Linked DNA regions of Collimonas fungivorans Ter331. The protein of the gene in region 1 interacts with the protein of each later gene in a pairwise test. Links are inferred from orthologs where the notes say so. Each region holds a gene or a part of one and is shown on either strand. Other genes may lie near its edges. The genes, in order: CFU_RS23795 and CFU_RS21440.

Region 1 (7,987 bases):
GTCGGCCTGGCGGCCATCGACCCGGCGTTGATGCCGCAGCGGATCGTGTACGTTTCCTGCAACCCGTCGACCCTGGCGCGCGACGCCGGTTTGCTGATCGCCGGCGGCTATCGCCTGAGCCAGGCCGGGGTGGTGAACATGTTTCCGCATACGGCGCATGTGGAATCGATTGCGGTGTTCGACCTGCCTTGATGCGGTTGGCCCGACAATAAAAAACCGGCCAGAAGGCCGGTTTTTTTGTGGCTGGTGTTGCCTAGTTGCGGTTGCCGCCGAAAATCCCCAGCAGGGACAACAGGTTGACAAAGATGTTGTAGACATCCAGGTACAGGCTCAGCGTTGCCGAGATGTAATTGGTTTCGCCGCCGTTGATGATGCGCTGCACGTCATACAGGATGTAGGCCGAGAAAATCGCGATGGCGATCACCGATACCGCCAGGTAGAGAGCCGGGATCTGCAGAAAAACATTGGCCAGCGATGCCAGCAGCAGCACCACGACGCCGGCGAACAGCCATTTGCCCATGTTCGAGAAATCGCGCTTGCTGACCGTGGCGATGCTGGCCATGACCACAAACACGCTGGCGGTGCCGCCGAAAGCCATCATGATCAGCGTGGCGCCGTTGGAGAAGCCGACCAGCGTATGGCCGATCAGGCGCGACAGCATCAGGCCCATGAAGAAGGTGAAGCCTAGCAGCAGCAATACGCCCCAGCCGGTGTTCTTGGTCTTTTCAATTGCATAAAAGAAACCAAACGCCACCGCCATGAAGGCCATGAAGCCGATCAACGGACTGTTTCTGAAGAAACTGAAGTCCATCTGTACTCCCAGCCAGGCGCCCGCAATTGTCGGCAGCATGGACAGGGCCAGCAGCCAGTACGTGTTGCGCAGCACACGGTGCTGTACGCTCAGCGCGGTGCTGCCGGGCGAGTAGGTCGGTTGCAGGTTCGGGTTCATCAGGGACTCCTTTGGAAATTGCAAAAGTACTAAATTGTTGCGATCATAGCATCTAACTTCAACATCATTACATCAGACAACAACGCCGCAAAGTGGTTCTCCGGCGTTTTTTACGACTTTTCTATGGCATGCAGCTTGCGTTTTGGCTGGTTTTGACGATTCTACATGGGTGTTTCGTGTTAAAATCAAAGGTTGATTGAACTATTAACCAGTCATTTAAATAAGCAGCTTAACCCTTTCATTTTATTGGAGTTTTTCAGATGGCAATTGAACGCACCCTGTCCATTATCAAACCGGACGCAGTGGCAAAGAACGTAATCGGTCAAATTTACACCCGTTTTGAAAACGCTGGCCTGAAAATCGTTGCTGCCCGCATGACGCACCTGTCGCGCGCAGAAGCTGAAGGTTTCTACGCGGTTCACCGCGAGCGTCCTTTCTTCAAGGACCTGGTCGATTTCATGATCTCCGGCCCAGTGATGATCCAAGCGCTGGAAGGCGAAAACGCAGTACTGAAGCACCGCGACCTGATGGGCGCAACCGATCCTAAGAAGGCAGAAAAAGGCACTATCCGTGCTGACTTCGCTGACTCGATCGACGCTAACGCAGTGCACGGTTCGGACGCAGTGGAAGCGGCGAAAGTTGAAATCGCCTATTTCTTCCCGGCGTAATTGTTTTAAATGTTTGCATAGTTGGGGGCAGGGAAAAACGCTCGTTGTTGTAAAGTGCGGCGACCCTGTCCTGCAATTATCTTGAATTGGAAATGCCATGACTGCTCTCACCAACCTGCTGGATCTGGATCCCGCACAACTGACCGCTTACTGCGGCGAGTTGGGTGAGAAGCCGTTCCGCGCAAAACAACTGCTGCGCTGGATTCATCAATTCGGCGCACACGATTTCGACGCAATGACCGATTTGGCCAAGTCATTGCGTGACAAGCTGGCGACCCGGGCAATGATCGCTGCTCCCGCCGTGATCAGCGACCACACCTCGACCGACGGCACCCGCAAGTGGCTGCTCGATGTCGGCCAGGGCAATGCGGTGGAGACGGTGTTCATCCCCGAAGAGAACCGCGGCACCCTGTGCATTTCGACCCAGGCCGGCTGCGCGGTGAATTGCCGCTTCTGTTCCACCGGCAAGCAAGGCTTCAGCCGCAACCTGACAGTCGGTGAAATCATCGGCCAGTTGTGGATGGCCGAGTTTGAACTGCGCAAGTCCAAGGGCATCGAGCCTGGCCATAAGGGCGAACGCCAGATCACCAACGTGGTGATGATGGGCATGGGCGAACCCTTGCTGAACTACGAACCGACCGTGACCGCGCTCAAGCTGATGCTGGACGATAACGCTTACGGCCTGTCGCGCCGCCGCGTGACCTTGTCCACCAGCGGCGTGGTGCCGATGATCGACAAGCTGTCGCAGGATTGCGCGGTGGCGATGGCGGTATCGCTGCATGCCTCCAACGACACCTTGCGCGATGGCCTGGTGCCGCTCAACAAGAAATATCCGCTGCGCGACCTGATGGCGGCCTGCAAGCGCTACCTGGAATTTGCGCCGCGCGATTTCATTACCTTTGAATATTGCATGCTGGACGGCGTCAACGATACCGACGCCCACGCCCGCGAGCTGATCGCCCTGGTCCAGGGCCACGCAGGCGGACCGGCCGTGCCTTGCAAATTCAACCTGATCCCGTTCAATCCTTTCCCTGAATCGGGATTGAAGCGCTCGAACAATCCACGCATCAAGGCTTTCGCCCAGATCCTGATGGACGCCGGCATCGTCACCACCGTGCGCAAGACGCGCGGCGACGATATCGATGCCGCCTGCGGCCAGCTCGCCGGCGAAGTGCAGGACCGGACGCGGGTGCAGGAACGCATGCAGAAAATGACCGAATATCAGCAGAAATTCGGAAAGAACTTTGGCCGTATCATCGAGGTGTCTCAGTGATAGAAAAAGCAAGTAGCAAGCTCGGGAGCTGGCCAGGCCGGCTGGTGTTCGCCGCGGCCGCGTTGTCGCTATTGGCCGGCTTGAGTGCTTGCACCAGCCCGCCGCTCAGCAGCAGCGACAGCGAGGGCGGGTCGCGCCGTGAACTGGCTACCAGTTCGGACCAGACCGAAGCGCAGCGCCGCGCCAGCATCCGCTTGCAGCTTGCGGTCGGTTATTACGAACAGCACCAGCTGGAAGTGGCGCTGGATGAGATCAAGCAGGCTCTGGCGGCAGATCCTGAACTGGCCGACGCCTACAGCGTGCGCGGGCTGATCTATATGGGCATGTCGGAAAACCGCCTGGCCGACGACAATTTCCAGCGCGCCCTGCGGCTGTCGCCGAACAACCCGGACTACGCCAACAACTATGGCTGGTTCCTGTGCCAGAACGGCCGCGCCAAGGAATCGATCGTGCATTTCGAGACGGCGCTGAAAAGCCGCAATTACCAGTCGCCGGCAAAAGCGCTGACCAACGCCGGCGTCTGCAGCCTCAAATTCAACGATACCGTGGCGGCGCAGCGCTACCTGTCGCAGGCGTTCCAGTTCGACGCCAGCAATCCTCTGACCAACGCCAAGCTGGCGCAGCTGGCGTATGACCGCAACGATTATGAACGGGCCCGGTTTTATATCGGCCTCGTATTAAAAACCGATGTGCAGAATGCGGAAGCATTATGGACAGCTATCAAAGTGGAGCGAAAGTTGGGTGACACTGCTGCAGAGGCAAGTTTGGTGACGCAATTGCGCCGTCGTTTCGGCGGCTCCCCGGAATTCGCAGCGTATCAGCGCGGGGCGTTTAATGAGTGAGCCTGAACAGCTGAAAATCACCGATGCCGATTCCGGCGAGGATAGCGCAGCTCCCGTAACCGCCAGCGCCGAGCCGCTTACGCTCGGCGCGCAGTTGGGCGGCAGGCGGGAAGAGCTGGGCTGGTCGGTGCAGGACGTGGCCAGCCACCTGAAGCTGGCGCCGCGCCAGATCGACGCCATGGAACACGATAACTACGCTGCGCTGCCGACCATGGTGATGACGCGCGGTTTCATCCGTTCTTACGCAAAACTGCTGGGCCTGGATGCAGCCGCCTTGCTGGCGACCATCGCGCCGCCGGCAGCGGCGCAAGCGAGAGTCAGCGTGGTGCACGGCAGCCCGTTGTCGACGCCTTTCTCGGAGTCCCGCTTCAGTTTGATGGGGCGCAATAAATTTGCCTACAAATGGCTGGTGGTGCTGGCCGTGCTGCTGTTGCTGCTGGCCGTGGCGATACGGCTGGATGTATTGCCGGTGGTGCAGAATACGCTGCAGTCGCTGACTGAAAAATCCGCCGCGTCAAGTGCGGACAACGCAGCCAGCGCCGAAGACAAGGCCGGTTTGCCTGCCGCCGCCGAGACGCAATCTGCGGATGCTGCGGCCAAGGCTGCCTTGACCGCGGCTCCTGCCGCGAGCGCCGCGCCGGTGTCCGAAGTAGGCGTCAATGCGGTGCCGGCCAACACTCCAATGGCGAACCCGGCGACGGCCAGCGGCGGCGAGCTGAGCCTGAACTTCCGCCAGGATTCATGGGTCGAAATCAAGCGCGCCGACAACACCGTGCTGCTCTCGCGCCTGGCCAAGGCCGGCAGTACGGAAACAGTCGACATGTCGCAGCCGGTCAATGTCATCATCGGCAATCTTGCCGGCGTCGACGCGACGCTGCGCGGTGCGCCAGTGGACTTGAAGGCCGGGTCGAAAACCAACGTGGCCAGATTGAACCTGAAATAAGCGTGATGGAAAGAGAGATGCCCATGCCGCAGACGAATTTGCCGACGAATTTACCGATAGGCTCAGGCCCCAGCGTGCGCCGCCTTAGCCGCGGCGCGACGATCAGCTATGGCGAACGCAAGATCATGGTCGGCGGCGGTGCGCCGGTGGTGGTGCAGTCGATGACCAATACTGATACCGCCGACGCGATCGGCACCGCGATCCAGATCAAGGACCTGGCGCGCGCCGGTTCCGAGCTGGTGCGCATTACCGTGAACAATCCGGAAGCGGCGGCGGCCGTGCCGGCGATCCGCGAGCAGCTGGACAAGATGGGGATTGATGTGCCGCTGGTGGGAGATTTCCACTACAACGGCCATACCCTGTTGAACGATTTTCCCGAATGCGCCCAGGCTTTGTCGAAATACCGTATCAATCCGGGCAATGTCGGCAAGGGCGCCAAGCGCGATACCCAGTATGCGCAGATGATCGAGGCCGCCTGCAGGTATGACAAGCCGGTCCGCATCGGCGTCAACTGGGGCAGCCTGGACCAGGCGCTGCTGGCGCGCATCATGGATGAGAACGCCTTGCGCAGCCAGCCATGGCTGGCGCAGGCGGTGATGTATGAAGCGCTGGTGACCTCGGCGATAGAGAATGCGCAGCGGGCGGAAGAACTGGGCCTGGCGGCCGACCGCATCATCCTGTCGTGCAAGGTGTCGGGCGTGCAGGACCTGATCGCGGTATACCGCGAACTGGCGCGGCGCTGCGACTACCCGCTGCACCTGGGGCTGACGGAAGCCGGCATGGGCAGCAAGGGCATCGTGGCTTCGACCGCGGCCTTGTCGGTGCTGCTGCAGGAAGGCATAGGCGACACCATCAGGATTTCGCTGACGCCGGAACCGGGCGGCGACCGCACGCGGGAAGTGATCGTCGGCCAGGAGATTCTGCAAACCATGGGCTTGCGCAAGTTCGCGCCGATGGTGATTGCCTGCCCTGGTTGCGGCCGCACCACCTCGACCGTGTTCCAGGACCTGGCGGACAAGATCCAGACCTATCTGCGCGACCAGATGCCAGTCTGGAAAAAAGCCTATCCCGGCGTCGAAGGCATGAACGTGGCGGTGATGGGCTGTATCGTCAACGGTCCGGGCGAATCCAAGCATGCGAATATCGGCATCAGCCTGCCGGGCACCGGCGAATCGCCGGCGGCGCCGGTGTTCATCGACGGCGAGAAAAAACTGACGCTGCGCGGCGAACGGATCGCCGAAGAGTTCCAGGCTGTAGTGCTGGATTACGTGAAGAGCCATTATGGCCAGGCCGCGGCCTGATCCGAACAAATATCAACCAATTGACCATTACCGGTGCATTGAAAAAGAATGTCTGAAAATAAGAAAGCCGAAAAAATCGTCGGCGTAAAAGGTATGAACGATATCCTGCCGGCCGACGCCGCCTTGTGGGAATTGTTTGAAAACACCGTGGAATCGGTGCTGAAGAGCTACGGCTTCCAGAAAATCCGCACGCCTATCGTCGAACCTACCGCCTTGTTTGCGCGCGGCCTCGGCGCCGTGACCGACATCGTCGAAAAGGAAATGTATTCGTTCACCGATTCGATGAACGGCGACAACCTGACCCTGCGTCCGGAAAGCACCGCCGGCGTGGTGCGTGCGGCGATCGAGCACAACCTGACTTACGACGGCCCGAAACGGCTCTGGTACAGCGGCCCGATGTTCCGCCACGAGCGTCCGCAACGCGGCCGTTACCGCCAGTTCCACCAGGTCGGCGCCGAAGCGCTCGGTTTCACCGGCCCGGATATCGACGCCGAACTGATCATGATGTGCCAGCGGTTGTGGGACGACCTCGGCCTGCAGGACGTCAAGCTGCAGCTGAATTCGATCGGCGATGCGGAAGAGCGTAACCGCCACCGCGCCGACCTGATCGCTTATTTCGAGCAGCACAAGGAGCTGCTGGACGCCGATGCGCAACGCCGCCTGCACACCAATCCTTTGCGCATCCTGGACACCAAGAATCCGGCCATGCAGGACATGGTCAACGGCGCGCCGCAACTGCTGTCCTATCTGGGCGCGGAATCGCTGGCGCACTTCGAAGGCGTGCAAAAGATCCTGAACCACAACAATATTCCGTTCACCATCAACCCGCGCCTGGTGCGCGGCATGGACTACTACAACCGCACCGTGTTCGAGTGGGTCACCGACCAGCTCGGCTCGCAAGGCACGGTCTGCGGCGGCGGCCGTTACGATCCGCTGGTGGAAATGTTCGGCGGCAAGCCGACTCCGGCCTGCGGTTTTGCAATGGGCATCGAGCGCTTGCTGGAACTGATGCGCGCCAACGGCGAACAAGCCGTGCGCAACGAATGCGATGTGTACCTGGTGCACCAGGGCGAGGCAGCGCAGCTGCAATCGTTCGTGCTGGCCGAGCGTTTGCGCAATGCCGGGCTGGATGTTGTGCTACATTGCGCCTCGGCCAATGCCGGCGGCAGCTTCAAGTCGCAGATGAAGCGTGCCGACGCCAGCGGCGCAGCCTACGCCATCATTATCGGCGAAGACGAAGTGGCGAACCAGACCGCGACCGTCAAGACCTTGCGCGCCGAAGGCGATGCTGAAAAAGCTAGTGCCGGCAATCAAAGTGTCGTACCTTTCGATGCGGTAAGCGATTATCTGGTCGACCAGATAGTCGGCGCCGGCGACGATCATGACCACGACCATGGTGATCATGGACATGTTCACTATCATCATTAAATTCATCACTAAAAACTAAAATCATATGGCATTCGATCTCGACGAACAGGAACAACTGGCAACGCTTAAGGATTGGTGGAATAAATACGGCAATCTGACGACCTGGGTGCTGATTATCGCCCTGGCTGCCTACGCCGGCTGGTCCGGCTGGAATTATTACCAGCGCAGCCAGTCCTTGCAGGCTTCGCAGCTTTACGACGAGCAGCAAAAGGCGGTGGCGAGCAAGGACAACGCCAAGGTGCAGCGCGCCGCTGCCGATATCCAGCAGAAATTCGGCCGTACGGCGTATGCCGGCATGGCGGCTTTTTCGGCCGCCAAGGTGGCGTTTGACGCCAATGACCTGAATGCAGCGAAGGAACAGCTGCAATGGGTGCTCGACCATGGCCGCGACGACGACCACAAGGCGCTGGCCCGGATCCGGCTGGCTGGCATCCTGCTTGACCAGAAGGCCTACGACGACGGCTTGAAAGTGCTGGCGGCAGACCTGCCGGCGCCTTTCGCCAGCGCGGCGGCCGATCGCAAGGGCGACATCCTGGTGGCGCAGAACAAGCTGGACGAGGCGCGCGCCGCCTACCAGCTGGCG
Region 2 (12,505 bases), 2.6 Mb from region 1 along the record:
ATGGCGCTGGATGCTCATCAATATGCCGGCGCCCAGCCCCAGGGTGACCAGCGCGGTGCCGCCATAACTCATGAATGGCAAAGGTACGCCAACTACCGGCAAAATGCCACTGACCATGCCCATGTTAACGAATGCATAAGTAAAGAAAATCAAGGTGATGGAGCCGGCCAGCAAGCGTGTGAACATGGTCGGCGCGTTGACCGCGATCATCATGCCGCGCCCGATCAGCAACATGTACAGGAACAGCAGGACGCAGTTGCCGATCAGGCCGAATTCTTCAGAAAATACCGCAAAAATGAAATCGGTGGTGCGTTCCGGAATGAATTCCAGATGCGCTTGCGTGCCTTTCAGCCAGCCCTTGCCAAGCACGCCGCCGGAACCGACTGCAATGGTTGACTGGATGATATGGAAACCTTTGCCGAGCGGATCCGAGGTGGGATCGATCAGCATCATCACCCGCTGCCGCTGGTAATCGTGCAGCACCGACCACAGCACCGGCAAGCTGGCGCCGGCCGCCACCGCGAGGCCGATCAGCACGCGCCACGACAGGCCGGCCAGGAAGATCACGTAGAAGCCTGCGGCCAGCACCAGGGTGCCGGTGCCGAGGTCCGGCTGCCTGATGATCAAGCCGACCGGCAATGCCAGCAGCAATGCCGCCACCACGTAATCGCGCCAGGAGATCATGCCTTCGCGCTTCTGGAAATACCAGGCCAGCATCAATGGCATCGCGATTTTCATGATTTCCGAAGGCTGGATCACCATGCCGATGTTTATCCAGCGCCGCGAACCTTTTTTTACTATCCCGAACACCGCTACCGCAATCAGCAGCGACACGCCCAGTGCATAGGCCGGTATCGCAAACCGCATCAGGGTCTGCGGCGAAACATTGGCGGCAATCCACATGATGACAAACGCTACCAGGATATTACGCAACTGGTCTTCAACTCTTCCCGGAAAATCGATTCCGGCCGAATACAGGGTGATGATACCGACCGACAATATCAAAAACATGATCAGCGACAGGGCGCCGTCAAACACCGCAATATGCGATTTGATGTTTTGCCAGACGGCATGCCTATCGGTCAGGTTCATGGTTCCAGTTACTCGCGATTACCCGGGGTTTCTTCACCCGGCTTATAGGCGTCTTCGGTGCTCTCGGTAGCCCTGGTTTGATTTTCCCGCTGTGCCGGCACGGCATCGTCTTCCTCCGACACCGGCGCTGCTGCGGGTGCCGGCGACGCCGCCTTGCCGCTGTCCCCCGGACGCTTGCCCAGCATGTAGAAATCCAATGCCTTGCGCACGATCGGTGCCGCGGCGGCAGCGCCGAAGCCACCGTTTTCGACAATCACCGCAATCGCGATGCGCGGCTTGTCGGCAGGTGCGAACGCGGTATACCAGGCATTGTCGGCCAGGCGCGTGTTATTGTGCCGCTTGTCGTATTTCTCGCCTTGTTTGATGCCTAAAACCTGGGCGGTCCCGGTCTTGCCGCCCGACTCATAACCGGCGCCGGCAAATATCGCTCGCCCTGTACCTTCGTGCGTTACACCCACCATCGCCTTCTTGATGAAATCGATATTTTCCTGCTTCAGCGGAATCCGGTAACTTTCCTTCGGCACGGTTTGCGTTCGCGTGCGCGTTGCGCCGTCTTCGATGATCTTGACCAAATGCGGTTTCATCACCACCCCGTCATTGACCAAGGTCGCTACCGCATGCGCCATCTGCAGCGGCGTGAAAGCATTAAAGCCCTGGCCGATGCCAAGTGAAATCGTGTCGCCGCCAACCCACTTCTGCGCTGCCACCCGTTTGTAGTATTTACGCTTCCAGTCAGTCGACGGCAAGATTCCGCGCTGCTCGTGCTCCAGGTCGATGCCGGTCAACTGACCGAAACCGAACGGTTTCATGAAATCGTGGATGGTGTCCGGTCCCAGGTCGTTGGCCAGCATGTAGTAATAGGTATCGCAAGATTCAACGATCGACTTGTACATGTCTACCCGTCCGTGGCCGCCTACCTTGTCGTCGCGGAACTGGTGCCCGCCCAGCATGAAATAGCCGATATCGTTGATAGCGAAAGACGTGGTGCGTTTGCCCAGCTCCAGCGCCGCCAGCGCCATGAATGGCTTGTAGGTAGACCCCGGCGCATAAGTGCCGCTCATCGGGCGATTGATCAACGGATGATCGGGCGAATTGTTCAGTTCGTCCCAGCTTTGCTGGTCGATGCCTTCAACAAACAGGTTGGGGTCGAACGACGGCTGCGAGACATACGCCAGCACGTCGCCGGTGGACGGTTCGATCGCCACCAGCGCGCCGCGCCGATCGCCGAACGCTTCCTCCGCCACCTTCTGCAGTTCGATATCGATCGACAGGATCAGGTTGTTGCCCGGCGTCGCCGACACGTGCGACATGCTGCGCACCGCGCGGCCGCTGGCGGCGATCTCGATTTCTTCGTAGCCGGTGTTGCCGTGCAGCTGCTGCTCGTAGCTCTTTTCCAGGCCGTCCTTGCCGATGTAGCTGGTGCCTTTATAGTTGGCGGCATCTTCGCTGTCATCGATGCGGTCGGCGTCCTTCTGGTTGATGCGGCCGATATAGCCGATCACGTGGGCCGCCACTTCGCCCAGCGGATACTGGCGGAACAGGCGCGCCTGCACATCTATGCCGGGGAAGCGATAACGCTGGGCGGTGAAGCGCGCCACTTCTTCGTCGCTCAGGCGGGTGCGGATCGGCAGGCTGGCAAAACTCTTGGAATCTTCCAGCATCTTCTTGAAGCGGCGCCGGTCTTTCGGCGTGATGTTGACTATCTGCGCCAGGTCGTCAATCACGCTTTCGAGATCGCCCTTGATTTTGGAACGGGTGATTTCCAATGTGTAGGCAGAATAATTGCGCGCCAGGATGACGCCGTTGCGGTCCATGATCAGGCCGCGGTTCGGCACCACCGGCACCAGCGAGATCCGGTTGTCCTCGGCCTGCGCTGCGTAGGCATCGTGGCGCACTACCTGCAGCCAGATAAAACGCGCGCCGAGCAGGCCGAAACAGATCAGCACAAAAGCCACGGCCGCCGTAATGCGCAAGCGGAACTTGCGCAATTCGTGTTCGGTGTTTTTGAATTCAGTCATGAACGCGGCTAGATGGGACGATTGTCATCGCGATCGACCGCGCGCCGCTGCGGCGCCAGCAGCAGCCACACCACCACCGGCCACAGCGCCACGCAAACGAAGCTCTCGGCGAAATACAGCCAGCCCGGAAACTTGCCGCTGACCGACATCCGTATCACCAGCTGTATCAGCTGCGTCAGCAGCATCAGAGGCAATACGTGCAGCGCTTGCACGCTGACCGAGAACCACAGCACGCGGCGGTGGATCATGATGGCAAAATAAGAAAGCAGCGTGTACGCCAGCGCATTCTGGCCGAGCAAGGTAGCTTCATGCACATCCATCAGCAGGCCCATGCAGAAAGCGATGCCGATGCCGATCTTGCGCGGCTGGTGGATGCTCCAGAACACCAGCACCAGGGCTACGAAATCGGGCACGCCCGGCCATTGACCCCAGGGCAGCAGGTTGAGCAGGAATGCCAGCAGCAGCGTCATCGCGATGAACAGCGGGTTGGCCGGCAACAGGATGTAATGAGGACGCATCATCGGACGCCGGCTCCTTGCGGATTTTTGCGAGCGGCTTCGGGATTGCTTTCTTTCCCGGCTTCTTTCGCGGCTTCTCGCGTTTTATCGCGGGTGCTTTCGGTCAACCGCCGTTTGCTCAGTATGTCGGCCTTGCTGTTGGGAATGGCGGCTTCATCGTCCGGACGCGCTACGGGATTGGGATCCACCAGCAGGATCAGCAGCTGAGTGTGCCTGTCGATGCCGGCCACCGGTTCGCAGACGATATGCGCAAAGGCGTCGGCCGATTTGCTTTCGACCTGCACTACCTTGGCTACCGACAGGCCGGCGGGATAGACGCCGTCGATGCCGGACGTCACCAGCAGGTCGCCCTTCTGGATATCGGCGTTGGAAGACATGAAACGCAAGTCCAGGTAGCCCGACTGGCCTCGTCCGTAAGCCACGCTGCGCAAGCCGTTGCGCAGCACCTGCACCGGGATCGCCTGGTCCTTGTCGGTCAGCAGCGTGACCTCGGAGGTAAAGGGGAATACGCGCGTCACCTGGCCGACGATGCCGGCGTCGTCGATCACCGGCTGGCCGGTGGCCACGCCTTGCTGCGAACCGCGGTCCATGATCACCTTGCGGGCAAACTGGTCGCGCGCGTCGTACAGGATTTCACTCATCACCGATTTCACCGGCAGCCGTTGCTCAACTCCGAGCAATTTACGCAGCTGGGCATTTTCAGAAGCCAGCTGCTGCGCCTGCTGCAATTGCTGCGCGCGTTCGCCTTGCTGGCTGCGCAGGGCCTGGTTTTCTTTTTCCACCGTCGACAGCGACGAAAAATAATCGACCACCCGGTTGGCGGCGTCGCGCGGCATCAGGGCCACCATCTGCAGGGGATAAAGCGCAGTGCCGACCGCCTGCCGCAGCAGCAGCAAGGCATGGATGCGCGAATCGGCAATCAGCAGCGCCAGCGCCAGCAGCGTGCATATCACCGCCTTGGCGCGGGCCGAAGCGCCTTGCTTGAAGAGGGGTGGTGGGCTGTATTCCATCAGTAATGGACAGATTCGGTTTGGTCAGTGGCTGGCGGTACAAGCACATTCGCGCTCATGTTGGCGCTCAGGTCCGTGTTCACGCCGTAGATACGAAAGCGGGTCGCATGCATCAATGCACCGACCCGGTTGCCGCTGCCCGGCCTCAAGAGCAAGCTTATGAGGTTGGGCAAGCGTCGCATCAGTCTGGATTACTCGTAGGAAAAGATCGAGCCCAGCTTGTCCATCCGCTCCAGCGCCATGCCGGAACCGCGCACCACGCAGGTCAGCGGGTCTTCGGCGACGATCACCGGCAAGCCGGTTTCTTCCATCAGTAGGCGATCGAGGTCGCGCAGCAAGGCGCCGCCGCCGGTCAGCATCATGCCCTTCTCGGCGATGTCCGCGCCCAGTTCCGGCGGGGTCTGTTCCAGCGCGTTCTTGACGGCGGAAACAATGTTGTTGAGCGGATCGGTCAGGGCTTCCAGGATTTCATTGCTGGAGATGGTGAACGAACGCGGGATGCCTTCCGACAAGTTGCGTCCCTTGACTTCCATTTCGCGCACTTCCGAACCCGGGAAGGCGGAACCGATTTCTTTCTTGATTGCCTCGGCGGTCTGTTCGCCGATCAGCATGCCGTAGTTGCGGCGGATGTAGTTGACGATGGCTTCGTCGAACTTGTCGCCACCGACCCGCACCGAACCTTTGTAGACCATGCCGCCGAGCGAGATGATGCCGACTTCGGTAGTGCCGCCGCCGATATCGACCACCATCGAACCGGTAGCGTCCGACACCGGCAGGCCGGCGCCGATTGCCGCCGCCATCGGTTCTTCGATCAGGAACACCTGCGATGCGCCGGCGCCCAGCGCCGATTCGCGGATCGCGCGGCGCTCAACCTGGGTCGAACCGCAAGGCACGCAGATGATGATGCGCGGCGATGGTTTGAACAGCTTGGTGTCGTGCACCATGCGGATGAACTGCTTGAGCATCTGCTCGGTGACGGTAAAGTCGGCGATCACGCCGTCTTTCATAGGCCGGATCGCTTCGATGTTGCCGGGGACCTTGCCCAGCATCTGTTTTGCTTCCCGCCCGACGGCTTGAATGGTCTTCTTGCCGTTAGGGCCGCCTTGCTGGCGAATTGCAACAACCGATGGCTCATCCAGGACAATACCTTGATCGCGTACATAAATCAGCGTATTCGCGGTACCCAGGTCAATCGCCAGGTCATTCGAAAAGTAACTGCGTAAAAATCCAAACATGAATTGTTCCAATGCGCAACAATGGTGCGCTCAAACGTTTTTTAGGGGGGTGTCTAGTATCCGGCGCATGGTAAAGATCGATTACCTGCCGCATGGACGCAACATTCTACCTTATAATTTGACTCAAATTAGGGCGTATAGCGCTCAAAATGCTTGCTTTTTACAAAAATCTGAGAAGTTATCGACAAGCAAGGTGTTTCTATTTTAACCACATGCGCCTAAGTGCGCACTCAAAAATCGAAAATCATGTCATTAGCCCTTTCCGACGTTAAGCGCATTGCCAATCTGGCACGCCTCGAACTCACCGAAGACCAGGCCGCTTCCACGCTCGACAAACTGAACGGCATTTTCTCGCTGGTCGAGCAGATGCGCGCGGTAGACACCACCGGCATCGAGCCGTTGAGCCACCCGATTGCAGCGCTGCAGCAGGATTTGTCGCTGCGCTTGCGCGACGACGTGGTGACCGAATCGAATCATCGCGAGGAGTACCAGAAAGTGGCGCCGGCGACCGAAGACGGCCTGTACCTGGTGCCGAAGGTCATCGAATAATCATCAAATACGCCGGGCTGCGTTCGCTGTAAGCCTTTGTCGTCCCGCAAAGTTAATATTTAAAAGTACTCATGCATACCAAAACACTCAAGCAACTGTCGCTGCTGCTGCACGAAAAGAAGATCTCGGCCGAGGAACTGGCGCAACTGTACCTGGCCAGGATCGGGCAAAGCGACCTGAATGCATTCCTGCATGTCGACCAGGAATTGACGCTGCAACAGGCGCGCGCCGCCGACTTGCGCCTGGCGCAAAACGACAGTACGCCGCTGACCGGCGTGCCTATCGCCCACAAGGACATTTTCGTGACGCGCGGATGGCGCGCCACCGCCGGTTCGAAAATGCTGGAAAACTACACCAGCCCGTTCGACGCCAGCGTGGTGGAACACTTCAACAATGCCGGCATGGTGACTCTGGGCAAACTGAACTGCGATGAATTCGCCATGGGTTCGTCCAATGAAAATTCGCATTTCGGCCCGGTCAAGAATCCGTGGGACAAGACTGCGATTCCGGGCGGTTCCTCCGGCGGCTCAGCCGCCGCCGTCGCCGCGCGCCTGACGCCGGCCGCCACCGCCACCGACACCGGCGGTTCGATCCGCCAGCCAGCCTCATTGTGCGGCGTGACCGGCATCAAGCCGACCTACGGCAGCGTCTCGCGCTTCGGCATGATCGCCTTCGCTTCCTCACTGGACCAGGCCGGCCCGATCGCGCAGACCGCGGAAGATTGCGCCCTTCTGCTGAACGCCATGACCGGTTTCGATCCGCGCGATTCGACCAGCCTGGAACGCAAGAAAGAAGATTTCAGCGCCGGCCTGGAACAGGACCTGAAGGGCCTGCGCATCGGCATTCCGCGCGAATATTTCAGCAGCGGCCTGTCAGCCGATGTCGAACAGGCAGTGCGCGCAGCGCTGCAGGAATATGAAAAACTGGGCGCCACGCTGGTCGACATTTCGCTGCCGAAAACCGAGCTGTCGATCCCGGTCTACTACGTGATCGCGCCGGCCGAAGCATCGTCCAACCTGAGCCGCTTCGACGGCGTCCGCTACGGCCACCGCGCCGCCGACTACAAGGACCTGGCCGACATGTACAAGAAGTCGCGCGCGGAAGGTTTCGGCGAAGAAGTGAAGCGCCGCATCCTGGTCGGCGCCTACGTGCTGTCGCACGGTTATTACGACGCCTACTACCTGCAGGCGCAGAAAATCCGCCGCCTGATCGCCCAGGATTTCCAGAACGCGCTGACCGGCCCCGACCGCAAGTGCGATGTCATCATGGGGCCGGTATCGCCGACCGTGGCCTGGGACCTGGGCGCCAAGGCGGACGATCCGGTCGCCAACTACCTGGCCGACATCTACACGCTGTCGACCAGCCTGGCCGGCCTGCCGGGCATGTCGATACCCTGCGGTTTCGGCCAGGGTGAAAAGAATGCGCGGCGCCCGGTCGGGCTGCAGATCATCGGCAATTATTATGAGGAAGCCAGGCTGCTCAACGTCGCGCACCAGTACCAGCGCGTGACCGACTGGCATTTGCGCAGCCCTGAGTAAAAAGCGATCGCCCAATCCATGTCATCGATCCTGCTTTTTTTTCAGAGTCGCCGCGCCAGGCTGGCGGCATCGGCATTGTTCGTCTTGAGCGCCGCGCTGTCGACGCCGGCAATCCAGGCCCAGCAATTGCAGACCAAATTCGGCTGCAACCTGACGCGCGAAGCGGATGGTGAAAAAGTGATCTACGGCGACACCGGGGAATTCAAGCTGGACGGCGACCGCATCGAAGCATTGCGCTGGGAATCGGCGCTGTACAGGCCGACCCACGGTTTCGAATGCAGCATCGACACTGGCGACGGCCCGCAGGCCGAAGTCCGGCAGGATGGCGGCAAGGACAACTGGCGCATCACCTTGAAAGATCCGGCCGCCGCGCGCCGGCAACGCGGCTACGATTTTTACGATCACGGCATGAATTGCAGCATCCGCCTGCAGCGCGACGGCGACAGGTTGCATGTGATACCGAGCTGCCCGGCGCTGTGCGGTTCAAGAGCGAATTTTACGGAACTATCGGTGGACTTGAAAACCGGTGAATGCAGTTACCAAGATAAATAAGGAAATCATTATGCAGTGGGAAGTCGTGATCGGTCTGGAAACACATACGCAACTCTCGACCAAGTCAAAAATCTTCAGCGGCTCGTCGACCCAGTTCGGCGCCGCCGCCAACACCCAGGCCAGCCCGGTCGACCTGGCGCTGCCTGGCGTGCTGCCGGTGCTCAACCGCGGCGCGGTGGAGCGCGCGATCCAGTTCGGCCTGGCGGTGAACGCGACGATCGCGCCGCAATCGATCTTTGCCCGCAAAAACTATTTCTATCCCGACCTGCCGAAGGGCTACCAGATCAGCCAGTTTGAAATCCCGGTAGTCCAGGGCGGCAAGGTTTCCTTCGTCCTGGAAAAAGACGGCAAGAGCGAACTCAGGACGGTGCAGCTGACGCGCGCCCATCTGGAAGAGGACGCCGGCAAATCGCTGCACGAAGACTACCAAGGCATGAGCGGCATCGACCTCAACCGCGCCGGCACGCCGCTGCTGGAAATCGTCACCGAGCCCGACATGCGCAGCGCCGCCGAAGCGGTAGCCTACGCCAAGGCCTTGCATTCGCTGGTGATGTGGCTGGGGATTTGCGACGGCAACATGCAGGAAGGCTCGTTCCGCTGCGACGCCAACGTTTCGGTGCGGCCGGTCGGCCAGGCCGCTTACGGCACCCGCAGCGAAATCAAGAACCTGAACTCCTTCCGTTTCCTGGAAGAGGCGATCAACTACGAAGTGCGGCGCCAGATCGAAGTGATCGAAGACGGCGGCAAAGTGGTGCAGGAAACCCGCCTCTACGATCCGGACAAGAAAGAAACCCGTTCGATGCGCAGCAAGGAAGATTCCCAGGATTACCGCTATTTCCCGGACCCCGACCTGCCGCCGCTGGTGATCGGCGCCGAATGGGTTGAACGTGTGCGCGCCACCATGCCGGAACTGCCAGGCGCGATGCGCGAGCGTTTCGTGCGCGATTTCGGCCTGTCGGAATACGATGCCGCGGTGCTGACTCAATCGAAAGCGATGGCCGGCTACTTCGAAGCAGTGACGGTGAAAGCCGGCAAGGAGCAAGCCAAACCCGCCGCCAACTGGCTCATGGGCGACCTGTCTTCGGCGCTGAACCGGGAAAACGTCGACGTGGCCGATGCCCCTGTCAGTGCGGTACAGCTGGCGCTGCTGCTGCAACGCATCGCCGACGGCACGATCTCCAACAAGATCGCCAAGGAAGTATTCGGCGCCATGTGGGAAGCCAAATCCGCACAGGAAAACCTGGCTGACGAGATTATCGAAAGCAAGGATCTAAGGCAGATTTCCGATAGCGGCGCGCTGGAAAAAATCATCGATGAAGTGCTGGCGGCGAACGCCAAGTCAGTCGAGGAATTCCGCGCCGGCAAGGAAAAGGCGTTTAACGCCCTGATCGGCCAGGCCATGAAAGCCACCAAGGGCAAAGCCGATCCTGCGCAGCTGACCGAGCTGCTGAAGCAGAAACTGACTGCTTAAAAAAATAGCGGCTGGCGTCAGCGCCAGCCGCTATTGTTTCATCATCTTCCTGCCTAGCGCGAAGCCTGCGCCTCCGGCATCGCACCCACCAATTCCCTGTAGTGTTTCCGCGTCTCGTCGAACTTGCCGTTGATATGGGTCAGCTCGGCCTGGTGGTCCGCCATGTTTTTCTGGTTGTAGGCGATGTCGCGATTGGCGTCGTCGATCTTGTTGCGCAGCGACATCGGCAAGGTTTTCCGGTGTTTGTAGAACTCGGCTTCGGTATTGGCGGTTTTCAGCTGGTTCTGGGCGTCGTCGATTGCCACCTGGTCGCGCTTGATCAGGTCCTGCGACAACGACAGATAATAGCGGCGCGAAGCCTCGATGTCGGCTTCGCTGCGGTAACGCGACAGCAGCGCGCGGTCCTGCTGGCGCCGCTGCTCTTCCGCCGCCAGCTCAAACCGGCGCTTGTCGTCCAGCGCCTGCTGCTGGCGCTTTTGCTCGGCCGTCAGCGGCGCCGGGATTTCGCGCTTGACCACGCCGGCCTTGCTCAGCTCCAGCACCTTGCTGTTGGCACATTCCGGCATCGGATGATCGCCGGTGATGGTACGGCCTGCCGCATCCTTGCAGGTATAAATCTGGCCGTGTGCAAGCAGCGGCAGCAAACCTGCCGTACTGAAAAACACACCCCGTACAAGAGTTAGAGCAATCCGATTCATTCCCGTCATCCACGACAGCTACACGTTAAAATTTGCATTCCGGCGCGAACGACTGGGCTGTCGTCAAGCTACGCCGTAACGCTCCCGGTAAGCCGCCACTGCTGCCTGGTAGCGGTTCAATTCAGCGTCGGCGCCGGCGCCGGAAATATATTCCAGCAAGTCGTTCAGGTTGCCGATCGAAATCACCGGCATGCCGTACGCTTGCGTCACCTCTTCCACCGCGGAGTTGGCCGACAGCGCATCGTCCTTGCCGGATTTCTCCATCCGGTCCAGCGCGATCACCACCGCACAAGGCGTGGCGCCGGCGGCGCGGATCATCTCCACCGATTCGCGCACCGAGGTGCCGGCCGAAATCACATCGTCGATGATCAGCACCCGGCCCTTCAGCGGGCCGCCGACGATGTTGCCGCCCTCGCCGTGATCCTTGGCTTCCTTGCGGTTGTAGGCGAACTGCACATTGCGCCCTTGCGCCGCCAGCGCTACCGCAGTCGCCGAGGCCAGCGTGATGCCCTTGTAGGCCGGCCCGAACAACATGTCAAACTGCAAACCCGAGTCGATCAGGGTGTGTGCATAAAACTGTGCCAGCTGACCCAGCGCTGCGCCCTCGTTGAACATGCCCGCATTGAAGAAATAGGGGGAAGTGCGCCCTGCCTTGGTCACAAACTCGCCGAATTTCAATACCCCAGCCTTGACCGCAAATTCTATAAATTGTTGACGTAAATTGTTCAAAATGCACTCCAGACGGTTGAGGCTGACAAATTTTGTCGCTGTTACAGCACATTAGCGACACCAGACCGCCATTTTAAATGGAGTTCATCCCTTCCACAGCAGTAAGTGCAAACACCATGCCTGCTCGCGGCAGGTTTTAACCATGAAACCTGCCTCGCGCACGATAGCGGACCTTCGGTTATCCTTAGGCATCTTCTTATTACCCTTTTTATCGACAAAACATGCCAAGAATTATTTCCGCCAATCTCAACGGCATCCGCTCAGCGGCCAGAAAAGGCTTTTTTGAATGGATGGCCAAGCAGTCAGCCGATTTCATCTGCGTCCAGGAACTGAAGGCGCAAGCCGCCGACATGACGCCGGAATTCCTGGCGCCGGAAGGCTACACCGGCCATTTCCATTACGCCGAGAAAAAAGGTTATTCGGGCGTCGGCCTGTATAGCAAACGCAAGCCGAATGCGGTGCGGATCGGCTTCGGCAACCCTGAATTCGACGCCGAAGGGCGTTACGTGGAATGCGATTTCGGCGACCTGACGGTGATCTCGCTGTACTGCCCGTCCGGCTCCTCCAGCGAAGAACGGCAGATCGCCAAGTTCCGCTTCATGGAAGCCTTCCTGCCGCACCTGCAGCAGCTCAGGGAAAGCGGCCGCGAAGTCGTGATTTGCGGCGACTGGAATATCGCGCACCAGGAACGCGACCTGAAGAACTGGAAGGGCAACAAGAAAAATTCCGGCTTCCTGCCTGAGGAGCGCGCCTGGCTCACCCACCTGTTTGAACAGGTCGGCCTGGTCGACGTGTTTCGCCAGGTCGACCAGCGCGAAGAACAATACACCTGGTGGAGCAACCGCGGCCAGGCCTGGGCCAAGAATGTGGGATGGCGCATCGATTACCACATCTCGACGCCTGGCATCGCCGCCAATGCGCATGCCGTGGCGATCTACAAGGACGAGCGCTTCTCCGACCACGCGCCGTTGACGATCGACTACACCTGACCCGGCTTACTCCCGGACCGGCTGGCCGTCGACAAAAACGATCAGCTCGCCCTCGCCAAACTTGGTCCACACCTCGTTGGTGGTGAGCGGTTCGGTGACAATCACC

The links.
Region 2: the proteins of CFU_RS23795 (region 1) and CFU_RS21440 interact in binary tests that used the Escherichia coli proteins (3 or more experiments, as listed by UniProt). The link is inferred for Collimonas fungivorans Ter331 from one-to-one orthologs.

What each region holds. Positions count from the first base shown.
Region 1 is NC_015856.1:2,251,066-2,259,052, forward strand. What follows is about bases 2,701-5,699. They hold CFU_RS23795 (helix-turn-helix domain-containing protein), read left to right. Parts: upstream 2,701-3,724; coding sequence 3,725-4,675; downstream 4,676-5,699. Other genes in these bases: rlmN (23S rRNA (adenine(2503)-C(2))-methyltransferase RlmN), read left to right, coding at 2,701-2,890; pilW (type IV pilus biogenesis/stability protein PilW), read left to right, coding at 2,887-3,732; ispG (flavodoxin-dependent (E)-4-hydroxy-3-methylbut-2-enyl-diphosphate synthase), read left to right, coding at 4,699-5,699. Also shown: 23S rRNA (uracil(1939)-C(5))-methyltransferase RlmD, read left to right, coding at 1-192; CFU_RS09870 (Bax inhibitor-1/YccA family protein), read right to left, coding at 254-949; ndk (nucleoside-diphosphate kinase), read left to right, coding at 1,210-1,617; more of rlmN, read left to right, coding at 1,715-2,700; more of ispG, read left to right, coding at 5,700-5,976; hisS (histidine--tRNA ligase), read left to right, coding at 6,025-7,404; CFU_RS09905 (tetratricopeptide repeat protein), read left to right, coding at 7,430-7,987.
Region 2 is NC_015856.1:4,816,769-4,829,273, forward strand. Bases 3,852-6,827 are described here. They hold CFU_RS21440 (rod shape-determining protein), read right to left. Parts: upstream 5,874-6,827; coding sequence 4,830-5,873; downstream 3,852-4,829. Other genes in these bases: mreC (rod shape-determining protein MreC), read right to left, coding at 3,852-4,638; gatC (Asp-tRNA(Asn)/Glu-tRNA(Gln) amidotransferase subunit GatC), read left to right, coding at 6,120-6,422; gatA (Asp-tRNA(Asn)/Glu-tRNA(Gln) amidotransferase subunit GatA), read left to right, coding at 6,494-6,827. Outside these bases: rod shape-determining protein RodA, read right to left, coding at 1-1,092; mrdA (penicillin-binding protein 2), read right to left, coding at 1,101-3,110; rod shape-determining protein MreD, read right to left, coding at 3,119-3,631; more of mreC, read right to left, coding at 3,628-3,851; more of gatA, read left to right, coding at 6,828-7,960; CFU_RS21455 (hypothetical protein), read left to right, coding at 7,979-8,512; Asp-tRNA(Asn)/Glu-tRNA(Gln) amidotransferase subunit GatB, read left to right, coding at 8,523-9,983; CFU_RS21465 (DUF4124 domain-containing protein), read right to left, coding at 10,037-10,648; pyrE (orotate phosphoribosyltransferase), read right to left, coding at 10,745-11,410; CFU_RS21475 (exodeoxyribonuclease III), read left to right, coding at 11,632-12,399; CFU_RS21480 (class II glutamine amidotransferase), read right to left, coding at 12,406-12,505. UniProt on the Escherichia coli protein: Forms membrane-associated dynamic filaments that are essential for cell shape determination. Acts by regulating cell wall synthesis and cell elongation, and thus cell shape.